Regions from separate parts of the Bradyrhizobium sp. Leo78 genome, predicted to be linked through region 4. Evidence: predicted binding sites of a transcription regulator. Region 4 holds the regulator's gene; each other region holds the start of a gene.
What was found. The regulator PhoB, encoded in region 4, activates phosphate uptake and scavenging genes when phosphate is short. The targets are predictions, from matches to a motif close to TGTCATNNANCTGTCAT.

Region 1 (2,198 bases), on a different contig from region 4:
GTTCGGATTGTAGTAGTGCGCGGCGGCGTAGTGCACGTCGGCGGTCAGCCACACGGTGTTGACGATCCCGGCGGTCTTGATGAAACGCAGGATCTCGGCGATCTCGAGCTCGCGGCCGCGCGCCGGGCCGTCTCCTTGCGCGAACGCTTCGGAGCCCTTGCTGTTGGCCGCATCGTCATAGACGATGAGGCTGAGCGGCATGTCGGAGGCGATCACCTTCCAGGTGGCGCGCGAGTTGAGCAGTCCGCGCTTCAGCCAGGCGAGTTGGTCCGGGCCAAGGAAATAAGCATCGGGACCGTAGCTGGTCTGCTGGTTTGGCCCGTTGGGTCCGCGATAGCTGCGCTCGTCCAGCATGAATACGTCGAGATGCGGTCCGTAGCTGAGCGTGCGATAGACGCGTCCCGGCTCGACGATGCTTTCGCGCATCGGATACATCTCGTGGAAGGCGCGCGCCGCACGCGCCGCCAGCACGTTGATGTCGCGCTCCTTGTAGGCGGCAGGAAGCTGTTTCGACAGCGACCAGTTGTTGGTGACCTCGTGGTCGTCCCACTGCACGAAGATCGGCACCTCCGCATTGAAGCCGCGCACATGCTCGTCGAGCAGGTTGTACTTGTGCGCCGCGCGGTACTCGTCGAGCGTCTCGGCGACCTTGGCCTTCTCCGGGATGGTGAGGTTCTTCCAGAGCTTGCCGTCGGCGAGTTTCACCTCGGACGGAATGACGCCATCGGCATAGATGGTGTCGCCGGAATGCAGGAAGAAATCCGGCTTGTATTTGGCCATGGTGGCGAAGGTGAACATGCCGCCATCGTCGGGATTGATGCCCCAGCCCTGGCCGGCGACGTCGCCGCCCCAGACAAAGCTGACATCGCGCCGGTCGGCGGGCGCGGTACGGAAGCGGCCGGTTACGGGCTCGCCGAGGACGTTGACATGGGCGAGGTCGCGGAAGCGCACGCGGTAGAAGATGTCCTGGCCCGCGGGCAGGTTTTCCAGGAGCATCTTGGCGGTGAAATCGCTTTCGGGCAGGGCCGCGATCGGCGGCAGTGCGCGCGCGTCCTTGAAGGATTCGGTGGTCGCGACCTCGACCATCATCTGCGACGGCCGGTCGGCGCGCGCCCAGACCACGCCGCCGTCAACTCCGACGTCGCCGGACTGCACGCCATGGGTGACGGCCGGCCGGTCGGCGGCGCGGGAGAGGTGGGGCATCGCGATGACGCCGGCGCCGACAGCGGCTGAAGAGAGGAACTTTCGGCGGGAAATCCTGATCGTCATGGCAGCCTCCGTCGGTCCGGCACCGGATGCGCCGAAATGTCGCAACAGACCTAGAAGGATTCTATGACGAAGCGATTACGGCGGCCATCTCCACGTGATCGCAGAGAAATTGCATCTGGTCGTCATTCCGGCGCACGCGAAGCGTGAGCCCGGAATCCATTCATCCACGTCGCTTGCGGCCCGATGGATTCCGGGCCTGCGCCTTCGCGCATCCCGGAATGACGGAGGAGAGGTCGCGTGCCCCGCAAACAGGGAACTGAAGCGAACCCGATTGCGTCCCGCCTTGGCTAAGCGGTCCCTGCCGCCCGGAATTGCGCGCTGGCGCGCTGCAGGTTTTGCGGCATGCTGATCAACAGCAGCTTCCGGTCGGTGACCGCGTTGTGGAATTGCTCGAGTGCGATGTTGAAGGCGGTCAGCGTGCCCTGCTCGATTCCGCCGTGCTCGAAACAGGTCAGCGCTTCGCGCAGGATGTTGTCGGCTTCGGCCTGCATCTGGTCGAGTTCTTCCATCGAATCGCTGTGGCGCGCGGCAGCGAGCATGTCGAGCAGCCGGTCGCGCTGCGAGGTGTTGATGCTGCGTTCGTCCTTCTTCAGGTAGCCGGCAAACCAGGCGCCGGCCGAACCCATTGCGGAGACCAGCATCAGCCCCCACCAGATGTAATCGCTGTAGCGGTCGAGGAAGGTCTTCTCGTCGCCATCGACGAAAGCCGCAGCCCCAGGGTGCACGGGAATCGTGGCGTCCTTGTCGGTGTCCGGCGTCTCGATCCTGGCGGCCGGCGGGAAATCGTTCTTCAGCGACTGCCGGATCGAGAACAGCTGTCGGGTGAAGATGGCGATGGTCGATTCGGAAATGCCCCTGCGCGCCACGATATGGTGCGAGAAGCTGATGGTCTTGACCTCGTCCGCAGGGCGGTCGACGCCGCCGAGCGA
Region 2 (2,198 bases), on a different contig from region 4:
GGGCGTGCTGTCGGCACCGATCAACCAGGTCCGGCCGCTGATGGGCGCCGACCTCATCATCGTCGTGTTCGCGGTGGTGGTGATCGGCGGTATGGGATCGATCATGGGATCGATCATCACCGGTTTTGCGCTCGGCGTGATCGAGGGACTGACCAAGTATTTCTACCCCGAGGCTTCCAACACCGTCGTGTTCGTTCTGATGGTGCTGGTCCTGCTTGTGAAGCCGACGGGACTGACTGGACGGGCGGCCTGATATGTCAGCACTTACCGACGATACCCTGCCGGTCACGCCGCGCGCGATGCGCGACGAGATGGTCGCCTTCGCCGTGATGGCGGTGCTGCTGGCCATCGTGCCGCTCACCGGCATCTATCCGTTCTTCGTGATGCAGGCGCTGTGCTTTGCGCTGCTCGCCTGCGCCTTCAACCTCTTGGTCGGCTATGGCGGCCTGCTGTCGTTCGGCCACGCGATGTTCCTGGGCACCGCCGGCTACGTCTCGGCGCATGCGCTGAAGGTGTGGGCGCTGCCGCCGGAGCTCGGCATCATCATCGGCACGGCCGCGGCCTGCGGGCTTGCCGTCATCACCGGCTACATCTCGATCCGCCGGCAGGGCATCTACTTCTCGATGATCACGCTGGCGCTGTCGCAGCTCCTCTACTTCATCTACCTGCAGGCGCCGTTTACCCATGGCGAAGACGGCATCCAGGGCATTCCGCAGGGCTTCCTGTTCGGCGTCTTCAACCTCGCCAAGCCGACAGTGCTCTATTACGTCGTGCTCGCCGGCTTCCTCGGCGGCTTCCTCCTGATCTACCGGACCATCAACTCGCCCTTCGGCGAGGTGCTGAAGTCGATCCGCGAGAACGAGCCGCGGGCGATTTCGCTCGGCTACAAGACCGACCAGTACAAGCTGCTCGCCTTCATCCTGTCTGGCACGCTGGCGGGCTTTGCCGGCTCGCTCAAGGTGTTCGTGGCCCAGAACGCCTCGCTGACCGACGTGCACTGGTCGATGTCCGGCGAGATCGTGCTGATGACGCTGGTTGGCGGCCTCGGCACCATCTTCGGTCCCGTGGTCGGCGCCTTCATCATCATCGCCATGCAGCAATATCTGGCCGGTTACGGCCAGTGGGTGACCGTGATCCAGGGCGTCATTTTCGTCGCCTGCGTGCTGACCTTCCGCCGCGGCATCATCGGCGAGGTCGCGCGTTTGCTCAGGCGGTCGCTGTAGGACCATCGGCCGGCCCGCTCGATTGGAGCCCAACGCCACACTGTTGCGTTGGGCCGTCGGGGGCATCGGAGCCACGAGCTACAAAGCGGTGGATGACCCGGTTCCGCCCGCGGAGCGCTGGCCGTCCCTGTACAAAATGTTCTATGACAGTTTTGTGACAGGTGATCCCGGAGCGTCCTCCGGAAGGATGGATTTTGAGCCTATGCTGCGCTGGTTTCGAAGCTTTTTGCCCAAGGAGGAGCGGTTTTTCGACCTGTTCGCCCGGCATGCCAAGACCGCGGTCCAGTGCGCGATGGCGCTGCAGGACATGCTGAAGGGTGGGGACGAGACGCCGGTCCACTGCCAGCGCGTCAACCAGTTCGAGAATGACGCCGACAACATCACCCGCGAGGTTCTGACTGCCGTCCGCCGCACCTTCATCACCCCGTTCGACCGCGGCGACATCAAGAACCTGATCACGGCCATGGACGATGCCGTCGACCAGATGCAGCAGACCGCCAAGGCGGTGGTGCTGTTCGAGGTGCGTGAGTTCGAGCCGCCGATGCGCGAAATGGGCACTCTGATCGTCGAATGCGCCGACCTGGTCGGGCGCGCGCTGCCGCTGTTGCAGTCGATCGGCAGCAACGTCGCGATGCTGACGCAGATCACGGAGGAACTGACCAAGCTCGAGGGCCGGGTCGACGATCTCCACGACATCGGGCTGAAGGAGCTCTATCTCAAGCACCGCGACGCCAACACGATGGATTTCATCGTCGGTGCCGAGATCTACGATCACCTCGAAAAAGTCGCCGACCGCTTCGATGACGTCGCCAACGAGATCAACTCGATCGTGATCGAACAGGTCTGAGCATGATCCCGAAAAGTGGGCACCGGTTTTCCCCGCGACAAACGCGCAGCGTTTGCGCGCAGATCATGCTCAAGAAAATAAAGTAGGGCGGTTTACGTGGACGCCACGCTTGGTCTTCCGATCCTGGT
Region 3 (2,198 bases), on a different contig from region 4:
GCCATGATGTGCTCGGGAATGATCTCGTCATGCGCGTTATCGAAATAGATGAAATTGCCCGACAGCACGTTCACCGCGCCGACGGCAAAGCGCATCCTCTTGGAGTTGATGCGCTCGAAATCGACCAGCTCGAGCAGCGACTCGCGTAGCTGCGCCGTATCGTAATAGCTCGTGGCGGTCCTGGCGCCGGCTGGGCTGAACCATGGACTGGTGGTGTGGGGCGCGAAGAAGCCGGGCTGGCCCAGCACCGTCGTCATGAACGAGGAGGTGAAGTTGCGGGCCTTGCGGAAGATGTCGCCGTCCGGCGTGTAGTGCCAGATCTTGCGGCTGGTGATGCGGTCCCAGAATGTGTGCAGTCGCTCAAGCCGCCGCTCCGGCGGATTGCCGGCGATGATTGCCGAGTTGATCGCGCCGATCGAGACGCCGCAGATCCAGTCCGGCTCGATACCTGCTTCGTGCAGCGCCTGATAGACGCCGGCCTGGTAGGCGCCGAGCGCACCACCGCCTTGCAGCACCAGCGCGACACGGTCGCAGCGCTCCGGCCGCCAGCCGCGATGGGAGGTTGCAGTTTCTTGTTCGTCGAAATGTGGGCTACGCGCATCCATGTCCTTGCACTCCCTGCGCGCCAACGATTCCGTGTGCCCGTGACGCGCTGATGACAGCCGCCAAGGGGACATTCGGGTCACGCGGCTGAAGGAAATCCCTCATATCAATGTCAATGTCCGTCGCTAGCGTTCGGGCCATTAATTGCAAAACAGGGGATTTGCGATGCGCAGGGAAGAACTATTGCGGCTTCCGTCAATGCCTGCCGCGGGCCCGAGCTATCCCGCAGGACCCTACCGCTTCGTCAATCGCGAATTCCTGGTCATCACCTACGAGACCGATCCCGCGCTGATCCGTGCCGGGCTGCCTGAGCCGCTCGAGCCGATTGATCAGCCGATCGTGCACTACGAATGGATCAAGATGCCTGATAGTTCCGGCTTCGGCAGCTATACCGAGTCCGGTCTGGTGATCCCGGCGCGCTTGCACGGCGAAGAGGTCAATTTTGTTTCGCAGATGTACCTCGACGATGATCCGCCGATTGCGGCGGGCCGGGAGATCTGGGGCTTTCCGAAGAAATACGCCCATCCCAAGCTCGAGATCGTCAAGGACACGCTGACCGGCACGCTCGAATACGCCGGCCAGCTCGTCGCCATGGGCACCATGGGCTACAAGCATGAGAGCATGGCGGGCAATGGCGACATCACCCGCGCGACGCTGTCGAAGACGCAAGTTAATCTGAAGATGATCCCGGGGGTCGATGGCCGTCTCGAAGTCTGCCAGCTCGTCGCGATCAACCTGACCGACATCAACGTCAAGGGCTCATGGATCGGTCCCGGCCGGCTGCATCTGGTACCGCACGTCAATGCGCCGGTTGCGGATTTTCCGGTGCGGCGCGTGGTCGGCGCGCATCATTTCCTCGCCGATCTGACGCTGCCCTTCGGCCGCGTCGTGCACGATTACGACAAGGAAGCCGAGCTGGCCGCAACGGGTCTCGCGGCGGAGTAGACTGCGACATCAAACTGTAACAGAAGCGTAATTCAATCGTCGCGTGCCGGCGTGTGGGGAAGGTGCCCCGCACTGATATGTGCTGGCTTGCGCAGGGGTTGACGATGTCTCGCGTTGAGCTTCGGGCTGGTCATGTCGGCTGAACCAGCGAAAATTGTCAGCGTGCCGGCGGACGCCACTCCGGTGATCCCCGGCCTGGTGTGGGCGTTCCGTCTGCATGGCGACGGCACCGCTGAATCCTTGCCCATCGAAGCGCCGATCGAGTTCAGCCATGATGGCAGGCTCTGGCTGCATTTCAATCTGGCGGATGGTCGCAGCCGGCAATGGCTTGGCGGCCTGCAGTTTCCGATGCTGGCGCGCGATCTCTTGCTGTCGCATGACAATTTCCAGCAGCTCCACATCATCGACAACTGCGTCTATGGCGTGTTCTCCGATCTCGTGCGCGAGATCGACTCCCCAACGGAGGAAACCGGCTTCCTTCGCTTCGCGATGACCGAGCGTCTCCTGATCAGCGGCCGCCATCAGGCGCTGTGCGCGGTGGATGCCACGCGCCGCGTGCTCGAAGGCGGCCATCGTGTCGCGACGGTCGCGGCGCTGCTTGAGAAGATCATCGACGAGGTCGCCGACACCATGGACCGGATGGCCGACAA
Region 4 (2,198 bases):
ACCGACCTCGAGCGGATCGGCGACCTCGCCAAGAACATGGGCAAGCGCGTCGCCGCGCTGGAGAACGACTTCCAGCCGCTGAAGTTGATCCGCGGCCTGGAGCACATGACCGACCTCGTGCTGTCGCAGGTCAAGTCCGTGCTCGACGCCTATGCCGCGCACGATCTGCCGGCGGCGATGAACGTCTGGAAGAGCGACGAGGAGGTGGACGCGATCTGCACCTCGCTGTTCCGCGAGCTCCTCACCTACATGATGGAAGATCCGCGCAACATCTCGTTCTGCATCCACCTGATGTTCTGCGCCAAGAATATCGAGCGGATCGGCGACCACGCCACCAACATCGCGGAAACGGTCTTCTACATGATCGAGGGTCAGCAGATCACCGACAAGCGGCCGAAGGGGGATATGACGACGTTCGCCACGACCGTTCCGGGCAACTAGAGCAACATCCGGAAAGTCGACGCCGGCTTTCCGCCAAGATCCTGCTCAAACATCAAAGGAAGAGTGGGATGACGATTCAAGCAGAGAGTCATCCCGCTATAGGAGAAGCCAAGCCGATGAGCGCACGCATTCTGGTGGTCGAAGACGAAGAAGCGCTGACGACGCTGTTGCGCTACAATCTCGATGCAGAAGGCTATGATGTCGAAACGGTCGCCCGTGGAGACGATGCGGACACAAGGCTCAAGGAACGTATTCCCGACCTTGTCGTGCTCGACTGGATGCTGCCGGGACTCTCCGGCATCGAGCTGTGCCGCCGTCTGCGGGCGCGGCCGGAGACCAAGCAGCTCCCGATCATCATGCTGACCGCGCGCGGCGAGGAAAGCGAGCGCGTGAGGGGGCTGGCGACCGGTGCCGACGACTACATCGTCAAGCCGTTCTCGGTGCCTGAACTGCTCGCGCGGGTGAAGGGCCTGTTGCGCCGGGCAAGCCCGGAGCGGCTCGCCACCGTGCTCACCTATGGCGACATCGAACTCGACCGCGAGAAGCGCCGCGTTGCGCGCTCGGGCCGCCCGATCGATCTCGGCCCGACCGAATATCGCCTGCTGGAGTTCTTCCTGGAGCATCCCGGCCGCGTGTTCAGCCGCGAGCAGCTGCTCGACAGCGTTTGGGGCCGCGACATCTATATCGACGAGCGCACCGTCGACGTTCACATCGGCCGCCTGCGCAAATTGCTCAATCCCGGCCGCGAGCAGGACCCGATCCGCACCGTCCGCGGCGCGGGCTACGCGCTCGATGATCGCTTCGCGAAGGCCGAGCAGTCGTAAACCGGCGACCTCAATCCGTAGCCCGGGTGCAGCAAAGCGTAACCCGGGGAAATTTGGACCTGCCGATACAGCGTTCCCGGGTTGCGCTGCGCTCCACCCGAGCTACGATCCGTCGTCGGCTTACTTGCCTTGTGACGGCTTGACCGTCGGACGGCGGCGGTCAGCCGCCGGCTGGTAGGCGATGCGGGAGTGGTGCGCGCAATAGGGCAGGCCGGGAAGCGCCTTGCCGCCGCAGAAGAAGAATTCCGGGCTCGAGGGATCGCCGACCGGCCAGTGGCAGGTGGCCTCGTTCAATTCGAGCAGCGACAGCCGCTGGCTCATCGGTACGACATTGTCGTAGGCGATAGGGTCCGCTTCCACCTCCACCTCGAAGGCGTGGGCGAGCGCGGTGTTGCCGCGGGAGACCGGACGTGCCACGCGCATCATCGGCTGTGCGGGACGCGCCTTGCGCTGCCGCGGCGCGGCTGCAGCAGGACTCTTGGCGCGGCCCGAGAGGCCGAGCCGGTGCACCTTGCCGATCACCGCATTGCGGGTCACGTTGCCCAGTTCCGCAGCGATCTGGCTGGCCGAAAGGCCACCTTCCCAGAGCTTTTTCAACTGCTCGACGCGTTCGTCGGACCAGGTCAATACCGTCATCGCATCTTTCCCTTCGCGTTGCGCCGGCCGATCCTGGGACAGCGCTGCGATGCCTAATCTCAAAAATCCCTGCGGGCAGAATCCCTTAAGGCTCGCCGGGCACGAAAACCGCACCCGAACGTGTACGCCGCACACAAAGGACTCTAAGGGATCAAAACTGCCGCACGAGATGTCGTACCCGACAGGCCAGACGCTACAATATGGCGTGACTCTGGCGCAAGAGTCCGCGCCTATGCGTCCACATGTTCCGACATTTAGGGATTGCAATCGGGCTTTTCCACCACACCGGAAAACTGC

Region 1: AC5ZG1_RS03380 (alkaline phosphatase D family protein) is a predicted target of PhoB. The motif match lies at 1,333-1,349, and genes of this name have one in related genera.
Region 2: AC5ZG1_RS13675 (DUF47 domain-containing protein) is a predicted target of PhoB. The motif match lies at 1,367-1,383, and genes of this name have one in related genera.
Region 3: AC5ZG1_RS14160 (acetoacetate decarboxylase) is a predicted target of PhoB. The motif match lies at 645-661, and genes of this name have one in related genera.

What each region holds. Positions count from the first base shown of each region.
Region 1 covers NZ_JCAMOT010000002.1:196,911-199,108, reverse strand. The annotation lists gene AC5ZG1_RS03380 (alkaline phosphatase D family protein) at 1-1,269, opposite strand, end outside; gene AC5ZG1_RS03375 (TAXI family TRAP transporter solute-binding subunit) at 1,557-2,198, opposite strand, start outside.
Region 2 covers NZ_JCAMOT010000008.1:273,308-275,505, reverse strand. The annotation lists gene AC5ZG1_RS13685 (branched-chain amino acid ABC transporter permease) at 1-253, shown strand, start outside; gene AC5ZG1_RS13680 (branched-chain amino acid ABC transporter permease) at 255-1,223, shown strand; gene AC5ZG1_RS13675 (DUF47 domain-containing protein) at 1,426-2,070, shown strand; gene AC5ZG1_RS13670 (inorganic phosphate transporter) at 2,167-2,198, shown strand, end outside.
Region 3 covers NZ_JCAMOT010000009.1:83,226-85,423, reverse strand. The annotation lists gene AC5ZG1_RS14165 (patatin-like phospholipase family protein) at 1-605, opposite strand, end outside; gene AC5ZG1_RS14160 (acetoacetate decarboxylase) at 769-1,548, shown strand; gene AC5ZG1_RS14155 (transporter) at 1,681-2,198, shown strand, end outside.
Region 4 covers NZ_JCAMOT010000010.1:209,870-212,067, forward strand. The annotation lists gene phoU (phosphate signaling complex protein PhoU) at 1-441, shown strand, start outside; gene phoB (phosphate regulon transcriptional regulator PhoB) at 558-1,265, shown strand; gene AC5ZG1_RS16005 (GcrA family cell cycle regulator) at 1,386-1,901, opposite strand.